Regions from separate parts of the Shigella sp. SIG6 genome, predicted to be linked through region 3. Evidence: predicted binding sites of a transcription regulator. Region 3 holds the regulator's gene; each other region holds the start of a gene.
The links. Region 3 encodes PurR, which represses purine synthesis genes. Its sites were predicted from a motif close to CANGCAAACGTTTGCNTG; they were not measured.
Positions count from the first base shown of each region.

Region 1 (6,732 bases), on a different contig from region 3:
CGCTCCGGCTTCGCGTGCCATCTCGATAATCTGCTCAGAAGTGGTGCCACGGACGATGGAGTCGTCGACCAGCAGGACGTTTTTATCGCGGAACTCGGCGCGGTTGGCATTCAGTTTACGGCGCACGGACTTACGACGCAGCTGCTGGCCCGGCATGATAAAGGTGCGGCCAACATAGCGGTTTTTAACGAAGCCCTGGCGGTACGGTTTGCCCAGAATACGAGCAATTTCCAGCGCGATATCACACGAGGTTTCTGGGATCGGGATCACCACGTCGATATCCAGATCTTCCCATTCGCGGGCAATTTTCTCGCCCAGTTTAGTGCCCATATTCACACGCGCGCTGTAAACGGAAATTTTGTCGATAAACGAGTCCGGGCGGGCAAAGTATACATACTCAAACAGGCACGGATTGCTGACCGGATTGTCAGCACATTGACGGGTAAACAACTGCCCTTCTTCAGTGATGTAAATCGCTTCGCCCGGCGCGACGTCACGCAGGAAATCAAAGCCCAGCGTATCGAGCGCTACGCTTTCGGAAGCGACCATATATTCTGTACGGTTCTCGTCAATATCACGTTTTCCCAGTACCAGCGGACGAATCCCGTTTGGATCGCGGAAAGCAACCATACCGTGGCCGATAATCATCGCCACACAGGCATACGCGCCGCGGATTAAGCGGTTTGTGGCAGCAATGGCAGCGAAAATATTGTCGGCTTCCAGCGGGTAGTGGCGGAAGTTGTCCAGCTCGCTGGCGAAGATATTAAGCAGAATTTCCGAGTCGGAAGTGGTGTTGATGTGGCGGCGTTTTTCTTCAAACAGTTTTTTACGCAACTCGTGAGCGTTGGTCAGATTGCCGTTGTGGGCAAGCGTAATGCCATACGGGGAGTTAACGTAAAACGGCTGCGCTTCAGAGGCGCTGGAGCTGCCAGCCGTAGGGTAACGCACATGACCAATGCCCATATTGCCCTGCAAACGCTGCATATGGCGAGCTTCAAATACATCGCTCACCAGCCCGTTCGCTTTACGCAAACGGAAGCAGTTATTGGCATCTATGGTGATGATGCCGGCGGCATCCTGACCGCGATGCTGAAGCACCGTTAAGGCATCATAAATCGACTGGTTAACCGGCATAACACCGGCGATACCGACAATACCGCACATACGTCTTTTTCCTCGTTAAGCCACATCTCAGAGCACTTACGCTCTGGGCAAGAAACTTGACGAGCTTTGCAGATAATCAAAAAACCATCTGATGATAAAACTGAATTGCGGGATCAGCTGTGATTTGCTCCAGTCTTCACTTTTCGACACCCCGGTAAAGGAGTCGAGAAAGAAGAGAATGGCGGCAACAATCAACACACCGCGCAACGCACCGAAACAGACGCCCAGCACCCGATCGGTGCCTGACAACCCCGTTTTCTCCACCAACTGGCCTATCACGAAGTTCACGATAGCACCAACGATCAGGGTAGCGATAAACAGTACCGCGATGGCAATCCCATTTCGAACCAGTTCGTCTTCAAAGCCCGTAAACCAGACTGACAGGTAAGTGTAGTAATGACTGGCAACAAAGAAAGCACAACCCCATGTCACCAGCGATAACGCTTCACGAACAAAGCCGCGGATCAGGCTAACCAGAGAGGAAAAAGCAATCACCGCGATTATGGCGTAATCAATCCAGACCATATGTGTCCCACGATTTTACGCCCTGTCATCCTGTTCGGGGCGCATTCTAACAGAAAAAGAAAACGTTTGCGTAGGGATTTCCTTCCCGCGCATCAATAAAAATGGCGCTGAAAAAATATTCAACGCCATCGACTTTTTATGCCTTTGCGGCATCGTGCAATGCGTGTCGGATGCGGCGTAAACGCCTTATCCGACCTACGGTTCTAACACTGCCCAAGCCTGATAAGACGCGCCAGCGTCGCATCAGGCAAGACTGTATTAATTCGGCGTATAGCCCATTACCACGCCACTTAAGCCAGAAAGTTGCTTCAACTCACCCAGCGAACCTTTCAGCTTATCTTTCGAGGCATCCGGCCCAACCAGAATACGGGTAATTTTACCCTGCACTGGCGTGGATGGCGACGTATAAACCCGATAACCGGCACCGCGCAGCTTACCGACAATCTCATTCACTTTATCGGCATTTTTCAGCGCACCCAGTTGCACAACATAGGCTTTACCCGTTGGCGCTGCTTTTTCTTCCACGACCGGCTTCGGTTCTGGCTTCGGCGCAGGTGGTGCTTCAACCTTTGGTTTAGGCGGCTCCACCGGTTTCGGCTTCGGTGGGGCGACCGGTGCAGGTTCCGGTTCAAACTCGGTGTTATTGGCTGCAATAGTGGCCGGATCGAGCGACGGTGCTGCGGCATCACCTGCCCGCACCTCTTCCGCTGCGCCTTCCGGCGGCTGCGTCGGCAACGCCTGGGTGGCGGCTGGCATCATATCAGGCTCATCACGATCGCCCGCTTTCGGCACCAGCGGGATAGCCGCGAACTCATCCTGATAATGTTTTTTCTGCCCGTCCAGCAGCCCTGGAAGTACAATCACCCCCAGCGCCACCAGCACGATCGTGCCCACTAACCGATTCTGAAACTTACTTGCCACCGCTTCTCCTCGCGTCAATCACTTCCATGACATGTGCGACCGTGTGGAAAGAACCACACACCAGCACGGTGTCTTCCGCTTTAGCGTCCGCCATTGCGGCATCCCATGCCTGCGCAACGCTATCAAATGATTTGCCGTTACCCAAATGCTCAAGCAGTTGTTCTGCCGTGGCACCGCGCGGCCCTTCCAGTGGCGCACAATACCAGTCATCAACCACGCTTTTCAACCAGGCCAGAGTTCCGGCAATATCTTTATCATGTAGCATACCGATAACCGCCAGCACGCGCCCGTTTTTCGGTAGCGCTTTCATACGCCCGGTGAGATATTCCGCCGCATGTGGATTATGCGCGACATCAAAAATAACGCGTGGCGACTCGCTCACAATCTGGAAACGTCCCGGCAAAATTGCGCTGGCAATCCCGTCGCGAATGGCATTTTCACTGACTTCCAGCCCGCTGGCACGCAGTGCCGCCAGCGCCGTTGCGGCATTCGGTTGCGGGACAAGCGGCAACGGCAGATTTTCCAGCGTGCCGTGAGCATCGCTAAACGCCCAGTCATGATCGGTGACGGAATAGTTCCACTCAACGCCCCGACGTTGTAACAGTGCACCTTTTTCCTGCGCCACATCAGCAATGGTAGAAGGCATTTCCGGCTCACCGACAATTGCCGGTTTTTCGCTGCGGAAGATGCCTGCTTTCTCGCGACCAATACTTTCGCGATCTGGACCCAGCCAGTCGGTATGATCCAGCGCAATACTGGTTACTACCGCGACATCGGCATCGACAATATTGGTTGCGTCCAGACGACCGCCCAGCCCTACTTCCAGAATCACCACGTCAAGTTGTGCCTGCTTGAACAGCCACAACGCCGACAGCGTACCGTACTCGAAATAGGTCAGGGAAATATCACCGCGTGCCGATTCAATCTCCGCAAAAGAGGCGGTGTGGGCCGATTCCGGCAATTCCTGGCCCTGCACACGTACGCGCTCGGTATAACGCACCAGATGAGGCGAACTGTAGACGCCCACTTTGTACCCTGCCGCCATCAGAATCGACTCCAGCGTACGGCAGGTGGTGCCTTTGCCATTCGTACCCGCAACGGTAAACACAAATGGCGCTGGTTTCAGGACGCCAAGACGCGCCGCGACCTGGCTCACGCGCTCAAGGCCGAGATCGATAGTTTTACTGTGCAGGTTTTCCAGATAAGAAAGCCACGAAGCCAGAGGCGACGCGGCTTGAGGAGTGCGTTTGATAATCATGGTATCCGCTGATTCGTTACGGTGAGAATAGCAAAAGGGCAGAGCCAGTGGCCCTGCCCTTATCAGTTATCAGGCCTCAGGTTCCTGATCCGGTACCGGGGGTACCACTACGCCTTCACGCGGCGCTTCAGGATTCGGCGCTGGCAGATTCATCAACTTCGCCAGAATGCTCGCCAGTTTCAGGCGCATTTCCGGACGACGGACGATCATGTCGATCGCGCCTTTCTCGATCAGGAATTCACTGCGCTGGAATCTAGGCGGCAGTTTTTCGCGAACGGTCTGTTCGATAACACGCGGACCGGCAAAGCCGATTAACGCTTTAGGTTCAGCGATGTTGAGATCGCCCAGCATGGCGAAACTTGCAGAAACACCGCCCATCGTCGGGTCGGTCAGCACGGAGATGTACGGCAAGCCGCGCTCCTGCATTTTTGCCAGTGCCGCAGAGGTTTTCGCCATCTGCATCAGCGACATCAGTGCTTCCTGCATACGTGCGCCACCAGAGGCGGAGAAGCAGATCAGCGGGCAGTTATCTTCCTGCGCCTGCTCAACGGCACGCACGAAACGTGCACCCACAACAGACCCCATTGAACCGCCCATAAAGGCGAACTCGAATGCCGCAGCGACAACCGGCATTCCATACAGAGTGCCTTTCATCACCACCAGCGCATCTTTTTCGCCGGTTTCTTTCTGCGCAGATGCCAGACGGTCTTTATACTTCTTGGAGTCACGAAACTTCAGCTCATCTTTCGGCTCAAGCTCGCTACCCAGCTCCACAAGGCTTCCTTCATCTAACAGGCTATGCAGGCGATTACGCGCTGTCATACGCATGTGATGGTCACACTTCGGACAGACCTCAAGATTACGTTCCAGCTCAGCGCGGTATAAAACCTGACCGCAGCTATCACACTTAGTCCACACCCCTTCAGGAATGCTCGCCTTGCGGGTGGGAGTAATGTTGCTTTTAATTCGTTCAATCCAGCTCATTAGGGACCTTTCTGTCTGAACCTGGTTCGATGCCAGTTTTATCTTTGGGGACGCATAATGCCATTTTTGCCCCCAACAGACCATGAATGTTGCACATTAAAACATAACAGCCCGAAACTTTGGATAAAAAAGTGGTCGAACCGCGGAGTTACTTTTTATTTTGCGGCGCGTGCCGCAGCGCGTTTGTGACGGATTATTTCGATGACGCCCGGCAAAATAGAAACCACAATAATCCCGACGATCAGCAGCTTAAGGTTATCCTGAACCATCGGGATTGTACCGAAGAAATAGCCTGCGTAGGTAAAAAGCAGTACCCACAACAGTGCGCCGATCACGTTATAAGCAGCGAAATGACGGTACGACATGTGGCCCATTCCCGCAACAAACGGGGCGAACGTTCTGACGATCGGCACAAAACGGGCGAGAATAATCGTTTTGCCGCCATGTTTCTCATAAAACTGATGGGTTTTGTCGAGATAACTGCGACGGAAAATTTTCGAATTGGGATTACTGAATAACTTTTCACCGAACAACCGCCCGATAGTGTAATTGACCGCGTCACCCACAATCGCGGCGATCAGCATCAGCACTACCATCATATGGACGTTGAGATCGTTGGTTTCCAGTGATGCCAACGCTCCGGCAACAAACAGCAATGAATCACCCGGTAAAAACGGCATTACCACCAGACCGGTTTCACAGAACAAAATTAAGAACAAAATGGCATAAACCCAGACGCCGTACTCCGCGACTAGCTCTGCCAGATGCACGTCAATGTGCAGGATAAAATCGATGAGGAAATAAATCAGGTCCATATTTGCCTATGCCTTGTACTCGTCATCTTTCAGGCTGTAACTACGTTGGCTACAGCCTGAAATGTTCCGAGCATTATTCTCGTTAGTCCGCCAGAAATAGCGGGCCCATTGGCGGTTTTGGAAGATCATACCGGTCAGGGTAATCCACCGCGACCAGATACAGCCCTTCCGCTTTTGCCGTTGCTGCCGCCAGCGTTCTGTCCTTTGCCGCCAGCAACTCTGCTATCCAGCTCTCCGGCTGGTTGTGGGCACCGACTTCCATCAGGCTGCCGACAATATTCCTGACCATATGATGTACAAAGGCATTCGCTTTGATATCAACCACCACATAAGGACCGTGACGCGTGACATTAATATGCATAACGTTGCGCCACGGGGTTCGGGACTGGCACTGCACCGCACGGAACGAGGTGAAATCATTCTCGCCCAGCAAGCATTGCGCAGCCCGATGCATCCGTTCAGCGTCCAGCGGTTCGTAAAAATGGGTTACCCCTTTACTCAGTACCGCCGGGCGCAGCCGATGATTGTAGATGATGTAGCGATAACGGCGAGCCGTGGCGCTAAATCGGGCATGAAAATCATCAGGTACAGCTTTAACCCAACGCACGGCGATGTCACCAGGTAAATTCGCATTTACGCCCAAGGTCCACGCCGCGTCTTTGCGCTGCGCGGTTGTTTCGAAATGCACCACTTGCCCGGTACCGTGTACCCCTGCGTCAGTACGCCCGGCGCAGAAGACGGTGATGGGTTCGTTCGCCACCTGGGAGAGCGCCTTTTCCAGCTTCTCCTGCACACTGCGGACTTCATTCTGCCGTTGCCAGCCGTAATACTTACTGCCGTCATACTCAATGCCCAGCGCAATTTTATAAACTGGCAGTTGTTGCTGGTCGGACATTAGTACAGATACTCCTGCACCAGTTTCTCGGCGATTTTTACTGCCATCAGCGCGCCGCCAAAGCGAACGTTATCGGCCACCGACCAGAACTGGACTTGCTCCGGCATACCGTAGTCATTACGCACGCAGCCAACAGAAAGATGCGGCGTACCCGAAGCATCCCCTACCTG
Region 1 covers NZ_JBQZXC010000025.1:16,439-23,170, forward strand. The annotation lists gene purF (amidophosphoribosyltransferase) at 1-1,164, opposite strand, end outside; gene cvpA (colicin V production protein) at 1,201-1,689, opposite strand; gene dedD (cell division protein DedD) at 1,948-2,610, opposite strand; gene folC (bifunctional tetrahydrofolate synthase/dihydrofolate synthase) at 2,600-3,868, opposite strand; gene accD (acetyl-CoA carboxylase, carboxyltransferase subunit beta) at 3,938-4,852, opposite strand; gene ACUU1M_RS06705 (DedA family protein) at 5,008-5,667, opposite strand; gene truA (tRNA pseudouridine(38-40) synthase TruA) at 5,750-6,562, opposite strand; gene ACUU1M_RS06715 (aspartate-semialdehyde dehydrogenase) at 6,562-6,732, opposite strand, start outside.
Region 1: a site for PurR is predicted at 1,745-1,762, ahead of cvpA (colicin V production protein). Genes of this name have one in related genera too.

Region 2 (6,732 bases), on a different contig from region 3:
CCGTGGTCCTTCGGCCTGTGGCTAACCACTTCATTTACCACCAACTACGACGAAGCGACGGTAAACAGCTTTATCGATGGTATGGCGGAACGCAATCTGCCGCTGCATGTTTTCCACTTTGACTGTTTCTGGATGAAAGCCTTCCAGTGGTGCGATTTTGAGTGGGACCCGCTGACTTTCCCTGACCCGGAAGGGATGATCCGCCGCCTGAAAGCGAAAGGGCTGAAAATCTGCGTCTGGATTAACCCCTATATCGGTCAAAAATCCCCCGTCTTTAAAGAGTTACAAGAGAAAGGCTATTTACTCAAACGCCCGGACGGTTCGCTATGGCAGTGGGATAAATGGCAGCCAGGTCTGGCGATTTATGACTTTACCAATCCGGATGCCTGCAAATGGTACGCCGACAAACTGAAAGGTCTGGTCGCGATGGGCGTTGATTGCTTTAAGACCGACTTTGGCGAACGTATCCCAACTGATGTTCAGTGGTTTGACGGTTCCGATCCGCAGAAAATGCATAACCATTATGCGTACATCTACAACGAACTGGTGTGGAACGTGCTCAAGGACACCGTTGGTGAGGAAGAAGCTGTCTTGTTTGCCCGCTCGGCCTCCGTCGGTGCGCAGAAATTCCCGGTACACTGGGGTGGCGATTGTTACGCTAACTACGAATCAATGGCGGAAAGCCTGCGCGGTGGTTTGTCTATTGGCCTTTCAGGTTTTGGCTTCTGGAGCCACGATATCGGCGGCTTTGAAAATACCGCTCCGGCGCACGTTTACAAACGCTGGTGCGCGTTTGGTTTGCTCTCCAGCCATAGCCGTTTACACGGTAGCAAATCTTATCGTGTGCCGTGGGCCTACGATGATGAGTCCTGTGATGTGGTGCGCTTCTTCACGCAACTGAAATGCCGCATGATGCCGTATCTGTATCGTGAAGCTGCGCGTGCGAACGCGCGGGGTACGACGATGATGCGGGCCATGATGATGGAGTTCCCGGACGATCCGGCTTGTGATTACCTTGACCGTCAATACATGTTAGGCGACAACGTGATGGTTGCGCCGGTGTTCACTGAAGCGGGCGATGTGCAGTTCTACCTGCCGGAAGGTCGCTGGACACACCTGTGGCACAACGATGAACTCGACGGTAGTCGCTGGCATAAACAGCAGCACGGCTTCCTGAGTCTGCCCGTTTATGTGCGTGATAACACTCTACTGGCGCTGGGCAACAACGATCAACGTCCCGATTACGTGTGGCACGAAGGCACGGCATTCCACCTCTTTAATCTGCAAGACGGGCATGAAGCCGTCTGTGAAGTGCCCGCTGCTGACGGATCGGTGATCTTTACTTTAAAAGCAGCACGTACTGGCAACACGATTACTGTGACTGGTGCGGGCGAGGCGAAGAACTGGACGCTGTGCTTGCGCAATGTTGTGAAAGTAAATGGTCTGCAAGGCGGTTCGCAGGCTGAAAGTGAGCAGGGGCTGGTGGTGACGCCTCAAGGGAATGCGCTGACAATTACGTTGTAATCTATTGACGGAATGCCGGGTACGTCTGAGTCGTACCCGGCGAGATTGATGTTTACCGCACCGGCTCCGTCGATGTAACTTCACCGCTGGAAACGACGCCCGCATTCATGGTTTGAGTCACTTGCTGCTTTGCGGCGTTCACGGCATGCAATTGCCCGCTAACCGTAGGTTTCAGCGGGGCATTGGCCTGAATATCTCCACTGGCGGTAAGCTGAATATTGCCGTCGCCAGTCAACGGTAATTCGGGCCATCCCCATTGTTGCAAAATATTCACCGGCACACCGCGTCCATTCAGGCTGATATGGGTCTGACGTTGTGGCGTTTGTGAAACACTTGCGGTGGCTTCCAGAATGCCTTTTTCAGTAAATGCACTCAGTTCGCTGATATTCACCGTGCTGCTGTTGGCGGTCAGCGCCAGCGACGGGCGACGAACATCAACACGATTGAATGTCGCGGCGGCGGCATTCAGATTCGCCGAGCCACTCCAGACGCCCCATTTATGATCGGTAACCAGCGTCAGGTTGGCACCGTAACCATCGAGCGCGGTGAGCTGCCACGGGAAGTCAGGGTCGATATCAATGATCAGATTGCGGCTGGCGCTAAATCTCTTCAGTTGCAGGCTGTTTAACCAACCGGGTGTCGTTTCCATCCACAACTGTTGCCAGTTTTTCGGCAAGGTATATTCCAGCCCGGCAATTGCCGCATCATCAAGGATCAACGTTTTACCGTCACGCAGCCAGTTCCCTGACGTTCTGACCATACCCCCTTCCCAGCGGCTGGTGAACTGGCGCAGCGCTACGCCCTGCGGGGAAAATTCCGCGTTTATAATCGGGTCAAATAAATGCAGCGAACCATAAATGAACTCGCTGGCGTTCATCGACAGTTTGCCTTCCTGTGTCTGCCAGTCATCTTTACTGAAGGTCATGTTGCGCAAGCTGAGATCGAGGTCGGTCACCGCCCAGTCCGGACCTTGCAGACGAGCATCGATGACTTCCAAGCGACCAATCTGCAACGACGGGACAGAGCGTAATGGCGCAAAGAAGTCGGTTAGCGATTTTTCGCTTTGTAGACGGATATCCGCCATGCGCAGATTTTCCACTTGCCAGCTGCCGTCGGCGTTACGCTGCGCGTTTCCGGTTAATGTCCCGTGGGCGATGTCGGCACCCAGGTTAGTCAGCGTAACGCGATCGTTATCAATACTGCCTTCAATCAGTACATTGGTGGCAGGAACATCATTGAGCGAAAGCGATCCGGCACTAAACTGAATCTGCGCCTTCGTACCCAGCACTTTACCGGCTTCTGGTGACCACGGAACCACGCCGCCATTTACCCGCTGCGCGCTCAGTTTCCATTCGCTATTCGGGCTATTAAACGCCATATCACGCAGTTGCAGACGATCGGCTTTGAACGGTAGCGGCGCGGTCTGGTCGGTGAGATTCAGCGTCCCGTTTTCCAGCAGGATGGTATCGACATGGCGTGGTTCGGTCAGTTGGCGACTGCTTAGCGCAATGTCGACACTTTTTGCCACCAGGGGCGCGGGCTGACCATCACGACCAAACGTGACATTCTCCAGCACGATATGAGATGGCGCGGAAAAACGGTGATCCATCGCCCCGAAGGCCAGATGATAGTCGCTATTCTCGGAAACCCATGCGCTGATATGTTCTGCTCCCCAGCGGGTTTGCAGAAGAAAATAGAGGCCAGCGATCACCACTAACAGAGCGATGAGAATGTAGAGAAGCAGCTTCCCAATAAATTTCATGGTCTTCCATCCCGTGAAATGCACATAAGGGAGTTATGCACGATTTACGCGCAATCCTCAAGGCGGGAATGGTGAAAGAGGTGAGACTGCGGCGGTAATTATCTTACCGCCGCCAGTGAATTACTGTTTTTCTGGTGGGAAAATCAGATTCAGCACGATGGCAGTAATACCGCCCGCGGCGATCCCGGAGGAGAGCAGGTTTTTCAGCCATTCAGGGGCAAACTGCAAAATCAGCGGCTGCTGAGACACGCCCAGACCAACCGCCAGCGACAGCGCGATAATCAGAATCGCCCGACGGTTCAGCGGCTCACAAGAAACGATACGCACACCGGAGGCGGCGATGGTGCCAAACATTACAAGCGTTGCGCCGCCCAGAACCGGTTCTGGAATGTGTTGTACAAAACCGCTCACTGCCGGGAACAGACCCAGCACGATCAACATCAGCGCGACGACAAAACCGACATAGCGGCTGGCAACACCAGTCAACTGGATCACTCCGTTGTTTTGCCCGAAGCAGGAGTTCGGGAAGGTGTTAAACACCGCCGAAACAAACGAGTTCAGGCCGTTTGCCAGCACGCCGCCTTTCAGGCGTTTCATGTACAGCGGACCGGACACTGGCTGTTCGGAAACGTCAGAGGTCGCCGTGATATCGCCAATGGTTTCCAGCGAAGTGATCATAAAGACCAGCATCAGCGGCAGCAGCAGACTCCATTCAATGCCAAGACCGTAATAGAGCGGCGTTGGCACCATAATCAGTTCTTGCGTCATCGGTTCGTTGCTTTCTGGCAACATGCCCATAAACCACGCCAGCGCATATCCGGCCGCCATCGCAATTACCAGTGAGGCCACGCGTAAGTAAGGGTTACGTTGACGGTTAAGCAGGATAATTAAGGCTAAAACCACGCCTGCCAGCAGCAGATTTTTCGGTGCGCCGAAGGTGTTATCGCTCATGGCTGCGTAACCGCCGCCAATGGAGGTCAGCCCCACCTGAATTAGCGACAGGCCGATAATCATCACCACAACGCCAGAAACCAGCGGCGTAATAATGCGGCGCGCCAGATGCAGAACGCGGGAGATCACCATCTCGGTGCAACTTGCCAGCATCAACGTGCCGAACAAAGCCGCCATCATGGTAGGAACATCAGCACCACCGGTTTTCAGCGCGGTACCGCCCATAATCAGCGGGGCAACAAAGTTGAAGCTGGTGCCCTGAATAGACAACAGCCCGGAGCCAACCGGACCCCAGGCCTTAATTTGAATAATCGATGCCACACCGGAGGCAAACAGCGACATACTAATAATGTGTTGCGTGTCTTGTGCCGGTAAACCCAGCGCCTGGCAGATTAATAGCGCTGGCGTGATCACCGCAACGAACATCGCCAGCAGATGCTGACAGGCGGCAAACAGGGTTTGAGGAAGCGGCGGACGATCTTCAAGACGGTAAATCAGTTCGCTGTTTTGAGTCTGCGCAACCGGTTGCGCATTTTCTGACTCGAGGGTGGAAACAGACATCGAAAACAATCCCGTGGTAGCAAAGCGGGCATTTTAGCTGACCGAAAGAGAAAAGCAAACGTTTGCCACATCCTCATCTAAATATTTAAATGAGATAAATGCACTTTTTTATATAACTTTTGGTATTTTTCTGCTTAAAATCCATGCCATTTGTTCATTAACAGCTGAGAATTTGACCCAGGAAAGCATAACTCGATACCCGTCATAGTTCATGAAGTTGCCACTGCGCGATGAAGTATGACGAGTATGAAAGAGTGATGCGGATACAAAGGAGTAACTATGTTTCATCTCGATACTTTAGCAACGCTTGTTGCCGCAACGCTGACGTTGCTGCTCGGGCGTAAGTTGGTCCATTCCGTCTCCTTTTTGAAGAAATACACCATACCGGAACCTGTTGCGGGTGGTTTGTTGGTGGCGCTGGCGCTACTAGTACTGAAAAAAAGCATGGGCTGGGAAGTCAACTTTGATATGTCCCTGCGCGATCCGTTAATGCTGGCTTTCTTCGCCACCATTGGCCTGAACGCCAACATTGCCAGTTTGCGTGCCGGTGGGCGTGTGGTTGGCATCTTCTTGATTGTGGTTGTTGGTCTGTTGGTGATGCAAAATGCCATTGGCATTGGTATGGCTAGCCTGTTAGGGCTTGATCCGCTGATGGGGCTGTTGGCCGGTTCTATTACGCTTTCCGGCGGTCACGGTACGGGCGCTGCGTGGAGTAAATTGTTCATTGAACGTTATGGCTTCACCAATGCGACGGAAGTGGCGATGGCCTGTGCAACGTTCGGTCTGGTGCTGGGCGGCTTGATTGGCGGTCCGGTGGCGCGCTATCTGGTGAAACACTCCACCACGCCGAACGGTATTCCGGATGACCAGGAAGTCCCGACGGCGTTTGAAAAGCCGGATGTGGGACGCATGATCACCTCGTTGGTGCTGATTGAAACTATCGCGCTGATTGCTATCTGCCTGACGGTGGGGAAAATTGTTGCGCAACTTTTGGCTGGCACTGCTTTTGAACTGCCGACCTTCGTCTGTGTACTGTTTGTTGGCGTGATTCTGAGCAACGGTCTGTCAATAATGGGCTTTTACCGCGTCTTTGAGCGTGCGGTATCCGTGCTGGGTAACGTAAGCTTGTCGTTGTTCCTGGCGATGGCGTTGATGGGGCTGAAACTGTGGGAGCTGGCTTCGCTGGCGCTGCCGATGCTGGCGATTCTGGTGGTACAGACTATCTTCATGGCGTTGTATGCCATCTTCGTTACCTGGCGCATGATGGGCAAAAACTACGATGCGGCAGTGCTGGCTGCGGGTCACTGTGGTTTTGGCCTCGGTGCAACGCCAACGGCAATCGCCAACATGCAGGCGATCACTGAACGCTTTGGCCCGTCGCACATGGCGTTTTTGGTGGTGCCGATGGTCGGTGCGTTCTTTATCGATATCGTCAATGCGCTGGTGATTAAGCTGTATTTAATGTTGCCGATTTTTGCCGGTTAACCGATGAAGCGGCGGTCTTCTCACCGCCGCCTTTTACGCATTCGAGTAACGTTCTGTCTCCGGCATCCAGCGTTCTATCAAGGCTTTTGCCTGTTGTGGGTAACGTTCGTGAATATGTCGCGCCAGGCGCTGAACTTCCGGGATCATCGCCTGATCGCGCAGTAAATCCGCCACTTTAAATTCAGCATTACCCGTCTGACGTGTGCCTAACAATTCGCCAGGGCCGCGAATCTCCAGATCTTTTTGCGCAATCACAAAACCGTCGTTACTGTCGCGCAGCACTTGCAGGCGAATTTGCGCCGTTTTAGAAAGCGGCGTTTTGTAGAGCAGCACGCAGTGAGAAGCCACCGCGCCACGACCTACGCGCCCGCGCAGCTGGTGTAACTGCGCCAGACCCAGACGCTCAGGGTTTTCGATAATCATCAGGCTGGCGTTAGGCACATCAACAC
Region 2 covers NZ_JBQZXC010000011.1:7,742-14,473, forward strand. The annotation lists gene yicI (alpha-xylosidase) at 1-1,524, shown strand, start outside; gene ACUU1M_RS03405 (AsmA family protein) at 1,577-3,286, opposite strand; gene xanP (xanthine/proton symporter XanP) at 3,407-4,798, opposite strand; gene gltS (sodium/glutamate symporter) at 5,078-6,283, shown strand; gene recG (ATP-dependent DNA helicase RecG) at 6,317-6,732, opposite strand, start outside.
Region 2: a site for PurR is predicted at 4,850-4,867, ahead of gltS (sodium/glutamate symporter). Genes of this name have one in related genera too.

Region 3 (6,732 bases):
CCCGCCATCACGGTATCGACAAAACCCATCGCAGTTTGGGCGATTTGCGCGAGAATCACCGGGATTGCTAATGCTAATAACAGACGCGCTTCACTGATATACTTCTGCACGTGAACACCTTTTATTTGTAGTTATATGAGAGACTAAAAAGCCGCCTGAATGGGCAGCAAAAAGAAGAAGCAGGGGAAATTCAGTCTATTGTAGCGAGGATTTATTAATTCTCCAGTGAAAAAATAGCCATTCTTACCCCTTCACTGGTAAGGGCGTTTTCCACCTGCTATTGTGCTGAACAGAATGTCTTAACTGATTTCAGGAGTTGTAAGTATGTTTACGGGGATTGTACAGGGCACCGCAAAACTGGTGTCGATTGACGAGAAACCAAATTTTCGTACGCATGTGGTGGAGTTACCCGACCACATGCTGGACGGCCTGGAAACCGGTGCTTCCGTGGCGCATAACGGTTGCTGCCTGACCGTGACGGAAATTAACGGCAACCATGTCAGTTTTGACCTGATGAAAGAAACGTTACGCATTACCAATCTTGGCGATTTAAAAGTGGGGGATTGGGTAAACGTTGAGCGTGCGGCGAAATTCAGTGATGAAATTGGCGGACACTTAATGTCAGGTCATATTATGACCATCGCTGAAGTGGCGAAAATATTAACCTCGGAAAATAATCGCCAGATCTGGTTTAAAGTCCAGGATAGTCAGTTGATGAAATATATCCTGTACAAAGGATTTATTGGCATCGACGGTATTAGCCTGACCGTCGGCGAAGTCACGCCAACGCGTTTTTGCGTCCATTTAATTCCGGAAACACTGGAACGCACGACTCTTGGGAAGAAAAAACTTGGCGCACGCGTCAACATTGAAATCGATCCACAAACTCAGGCAGTGGTAGATACGGTAGAACGTGTGCTGGCGGCACGAGAAAATGCCATGAATCAACCAGGTACAGAAGCCTGATCTGAACTCGCCCCCGAAGAGGGGGCGATAGAATAGCCTTTAGCGAGCGACTCGAAGGCCGTTTTCAACACCGCGTGAGAACACCACCTGCCAGAGCTGAATATCACGGGCGCGGAAAGCACCTGCGCAGGCATTCAGATAATAGGTAAACATCCGTTTAAAGCGTTCACTGTAGTTATCCGCAATTTCTGGCCATGCGGCGAGGAATCGTTCATACCACGCCATCAACGTAGTATCGTAATCAGCACCGAAGTTATGCCAGTCTTCCATCACAAAGTGGGGTTCGCTGGATTGAGCAATCTGGCGTACAGAGGGCAGGCAACCGTTCGGAAAAATATATTTATTAATCCAGGGATCAACATTCAGATCGGTTTTTTTCGAACCGATAGTATGGAGCAGGAATATACCTTCCGGTTTCAAATTACGATCCACCACCGCAAAATAGGTATCGTAATTTTTCGGTCCGACGTGCTCGAACATCCCCACAGAAACAATACGATCAAACTGGTCGTTCAGGTCACGATAATCTTGCAGCAAAATGGTGACATCCAGGCCTTTACAGCGTTCCTGAGCCATTTTTTGCTGTTCGGCAGAAATGGTGACGCCGACCACGCTTACGTCATAGTTAGATGCCATGTAGTGCGCCAGTCCGCCCCAGCCGCAGCCAATATCCAGTACGCGCATCCCTGGTTTTAACTGCAATTTTTCACAAATCATTTTGAGCTTCGCCTGCTGGGCAGATTCCAGATTATCGGCATCTTTCCAGTAAGCGCAGGAATATTGCATGAAGGGATCAAGCATGCGGCTGAACAAGTCATTACCCAAATCGTAATGCTCCTTGCCGACTATCCAGGCACGTTTTTTACTCTGCAGATTGAAGAGACGAGCGCCGGCAATACGCAGCGTGTCTTTGAAATGATGGGGGAGTTGGTTCTCGAGACCTGCGCGTAAGACTTTGCTAAAAAACATATCCAGTCGGTCACATTCCCACCAGCCATCCATATAACTTTCGCCTAACCCCAAAGAGCCTTCCTGCAGAACGCGTTTAAAAAAATCGGGGTTTTTCACACGAATATCCGCCGGGGCAGAACCGTTAATGGCTATACCGGCACGGCTAAGTAATTCGTTGGCGATACGGTACCAGTTGTCATCCGGTACACTGACTTCTTCTATACACGATGAACTCATAGTTTCTCCATCACTGGTCGGTGATCAGAACCTTAAAACAGCGTAGACGCTTTTTGGGCTTTGTGAGAAATCTCGCAGAAAAAACCGCGAGTCTATAATCCGACGTAGAACAGAGGGAAAGGAGGAACCCTTGCCGAAATGACCATCCATAGTGAGTCGGGAACGATCCTGTCCCCGTAAAAACATAATATTTATCGTAGCTTTAACAACTCGAAATTAGTATAGGCCGCTAATTTCAATCATACAACAAAATTTTGTTAGCAGCCTAAGTATAAGTATATCGATATAGATCAGTGTGATTCGCTATGAGCGACTTCGGCATTGCCATGATTCGGGCAGTCAACTTCTTCACAACGTTGCATCATGTAACCCAGAGCGACCAGCACTACTGTTGATAACATCACGCTGGTGGTGGTGAGCAATGGCGTGCTGATACTAATAAGCCAGGAAACTACCAGACTTGCGAGGAAGCACAGACCCAGTTGCAGAGTGTTCTGCAACGCTGCGGCGCGACCGGTTGCATGTGGGAAGGGACGCAGCGCCTGGGCGACAACAATAGGGTAGATCGCGCCATTGGCAATCGCCATCACACAGAATGGGATCAGGATTTCGACCAGCGACACATGGCTAATGAAGCCCGCAGCCCAGGTCGCAATGACGCTGACAGCAAACAGCACCAGCAACCACGGTAATAACTGCTTGCCTTGCCATTTCTGCAGTGCGGCGCGACAGCCATAACCACCAATCAGAAACGCGATAGTTTGCGGGACATAACTTAAACCAATAACTGCCGGGCTGTAGCCCATTTCACTAAGGATGAACGGTGAACCGGTCAGCCATGCAAAAAAACTGGCTGAACAGGCTGCGTATATCAGCACGTTGCCGCGATAGGTTTTAGAACGTAGCAGGTCGGTAAAGGTCAGACCATCCTGACTATTGTTACGGGCCTTCGTCGTGGGTTTGAGCCAGAAAATAGGCAGAATCAGCACCACGGTAATGGCAAACAGGGTGGCAAAAATCGCCTGCCAGGAAAAATGGACCAGCAGCCAGCTTCCTAACAGGGGAGCCAGTGCCGGAGACAGACCCACCAGCGGCATGATGGTCGCAAAAATACGGTTGACTTTCTGTGAAGGATAATAATCTGTCACTAATGCTTGCCAGATAACCGCCGCGGCGCAGACCCCCACAGCCTGTACAAAACGCAATACCAGCAGCGTGGCGGCGTTTTCTACCCACAGCATCCCCAGACTACCTAACGCAAAAATTGTCAGGCCGATTAATAACACCGGTTTACGACCATAACGGTCGGAGAGTGGCCCCCACAGAAGCTGGGCTGCGGCAAAACCGGCAAGGAACAGACTAAGGCTGGCACTGACAGCAGACGCAGGCGTTTGCAGGTCGGCCTGTATGGCGGCGAAAGCAGGCAGATACATATCGGTTGCCAGAAAACCGAGTACGCTCAAACCCGCCAGCCAGACTAAAAATCTTTTCCTAGGTTGCATGTATATTCTCTAAATCTCTCAATTAAACACCGCCGCAAAGTGTAGGGAGTGAAATTAGTGTTGTGAAACGGTAATATTTGATGACTGGTTTCAAAAATTTTGCAGGCAGACTATGTGGTCAGAATATTCACTCGAAGTTGTTGATGCGGTAGCGCGTAATGGTAGTTTTAGCGCTGCGGCACAGGAGCTGCATCGCGTTCCTTCTGCGGTCAGCTATACCGTGCGTCAGCTGGAAGAGTGGCTGGCGGTACCGCTCTTTGAGCGACGGCACCGTGATGTGGAGCTGACCGCTGCTGGAGCGTGGTTTCTCAAAGAAGGGCGCTCTGTTGTCAAAAAAATGCAGATCACCCGCCAGCAATGTCAGCAGATAGCGAACGGCTGGCGCGGTCAGTTAGCTATCGCAGTGGATAATATTGTCAGGCCAGAACGTACACGGCAGATGATCGTTGATTTTTATCGCCATTTTGATGATGTCGAACTTCTTGTCTTTCAGGAAGTGTTCAACGGTGTCTGGGATGCGCTTTCCGACGGGCGCGTGGAACTGGCAATTGGCGCAACACGCGCGATTCCGGTAGGCGGTCGTTATGCCTTCCGGGATATGGGGATGCTAAGCTGGAGTTGCGTTGTTGCCAGTCACCACCCGCTGGCGTTGATGGATGGCCCGTTCAGTGATGATACGTTGCGCAACTGGCCGTCGTTGGTGCGCGAAGACACCTCGCGAACGCTACCTAAACGTATTACCTGGTTGCTGGATAACCAAAAAAGACTTGTCGTACCTGACTGGGAATCATCGGCAACCTGTATCTCGGCAGGATTATGCATAGGGATGGTGCCAACACATTTCGCCAAACCGTGGCTTAATGAGGGGAAGTGGGTAGCACTTGAACTGGAAAACCCCTTCCCGGATTCGGCATGTTGTCTGACATGGCAGCAAAATGATATGTCGCCTGCGTTAACCTGGCTGCTTGAGTATCTCGGCGATAGTGAGACGCTGAATAAGGAGTGGCTGCGGGAGCCGGAAGAGACTCCCGCAACGGGTGATTAACGACGATAGTCGCGGAACGGGCCGTCAGCCACGGAGCGGCGTTCAATCAAACGCGGATGCACTTCAATGGACTGCGGTTCTTCACGTTTGTTGACGATACGATCCAACAGCATGTTGAACGCTGTTTCACCCAGCGAATCTTTTGGCTGATGGATCGTGGTCAGCGCCGGCGTAAAATAGCGCGCGTTGCGCACGTTATCATAACCGATCAGCGAAACATCCTGCGGGACGCGCAGGCCCATTTCATCAGCAGCACAAAGTGCGCCCATTGCCATGATATCGCCACCACAGAAGACGGCAGTAGGGCGATGCGGCTGCGACAGGATTTGCTGCATGGCGCGATAACCGGATTCAGGTTCAAAGTCACCCTGCACAATCCAGCTTTCCGGCACCTTGATCATCGCTTCTTCCATCGCCTTCATAAAACCGGCAAGGCGGCCTGCGCCGGTGTTACGTTCCAGCGGGCCGGGGATGACGCCGATTTCGCGGTGACCGCGTTCAATCAGATAACGCCCGGCCATGTAGCCGCCTTCGAACGCGTTATCAATGACCGCATCGGTGAAGTCAGCTTTTGCTTCACCCCAGTCCATCACCACCATTGGGATATGGCGATACTCTTCCAGCATCGCCAGCAACGGCTCTGGGTACTCAGAACACATCACCAGCAGACCATCGACGCGTTTTTGCGCCATCATCGACAGATAAGCCCGCTGTTTCTCAAGATTGTTCCACGCATTACCCAGAATCAGGGTGTAACCTTTCTGGAAGCAATTTTTTTCAACTGCTTCAATGATCTCGGCAAAATAGGCCGCTTCGCTGCTGGTCGCCAGCAAACCGATAGACTTGGTGTGGTTAACCTTCAGGCTACGCGCCACCGCGCTAGGGGAGTAGTGTAATTCTTTAATCGCTGCCCACACGGCGTTGCGCGTTTCTTCAGCGACGAAACGTGTTTTGTTGATCACGTGTGACACAGTTGTAGTGGAAACGTTTGCTCGTTTCGCTACATCTTTTATTGTTGCCATTCCATTTCACTCCAGACCCTAACTTCAGCTCCTGCAAAATCGCAAGGTAAACGTTTGCCTTTACACACCTTACGCACAACAAAAGTGTTGCGGTACGCCGGAAAAACGACACGGAGCGTCAGGAAGGGGTCAATGGCCAGTACGCAAATAGTGTAAGCGTGGAATTTTGGCCGATCTTGACGAAAAGGGGAAGTGGTAAAAACACTTATCATTATAAATGACGGGAGATTTTTTCATCACAGTGTGTAAAAATGCGTAATATCACTTTTTGTGTGGTAATAAAAAAGGAGAAAACTTGATGAGCACCGACCTTAAATTTTCACTGGTAACAACGATTATCGTCCTCGGTTTGATCGTAGCCGTGGGTTTGACTGCCGCGCTGCACTGATTTCCTCTCGAGGGAGCGCGTTCTCCCTCGCATCTCCTTCCTGTTTGTTAGCAAAATGGCAAAAGTGTTTTCTCTTTTTGTTATTTTCATTTTTTTGTGATTGCTGTCATGCTTTCGCCACTTTAATTAATATCGCGTAATGACGCGAAGAGGTGGAGATAAGGCATGAAAATTAACTATCCGTTGCTGGCGCTGGCGCTGGCGATTGGCGCGTTTGGTATCGGGACAACGGAGTTCTCGCCAATGGGCTTGTTGCCCGTCATTGCGCGCGGTGTGGATGTCTCGATTCCCGCTGCCGGAATGTTAATCAGTGCCTATGCAGTTGGCGTAATGGTGGGCGCGCCGCTGATGACGCTTCTACTTTCTCATCGTGCCCGCCGCAGTGCGTTGATTTTCCTGATGGCAATTTTCACGCTAGGCAACGTTCTTTCCGCCATCGCGCCGGATTATATGACCCTGATGCTTTCACGTATTTTGACCAGCCTGAATCACGGAGCATTTTTTGGTTTGGGTTCAGTCGTGGCCGCAAGCGTGGTGCCAAAACATAAACAGGCCAGCGCAGTTGCCACTATGTTTATGGGGTTAACCCTGGCAAATATCGGTGGCGTGCCGGCGGCGACC
Region 3 covers NZ_JBQZXC010000001.1:47,784-54,515, forward strand. The annotation lists gene mdtK (multidrug efflux MATE transporter MdtK) at 1-110, opposite strand, end outside; gene ribE (riboflavin synthase) at 325-966, shown strand; gene cfa (cyclopropane fatty acyl phospholipid synthase) at 1,006-2,154, opposite strand; gene punC (purine nucleoside transporter PunC) at 2,445-3,656, opposite strand; gene punR (DNA-binding transcriptional activator PunR) at 3,769-4,701, shown strand; gene purR (HTH-type transcriptional repressor PurR) at 4,698-5,723, opposite strand; gene cydH (cytochrome bd-I accessory subunit CydH) at 6,022-6,111, shown strand; gene ACUU1M_RS00270 (MFS transporter) at 6,277-6,732, shown strand, end outside.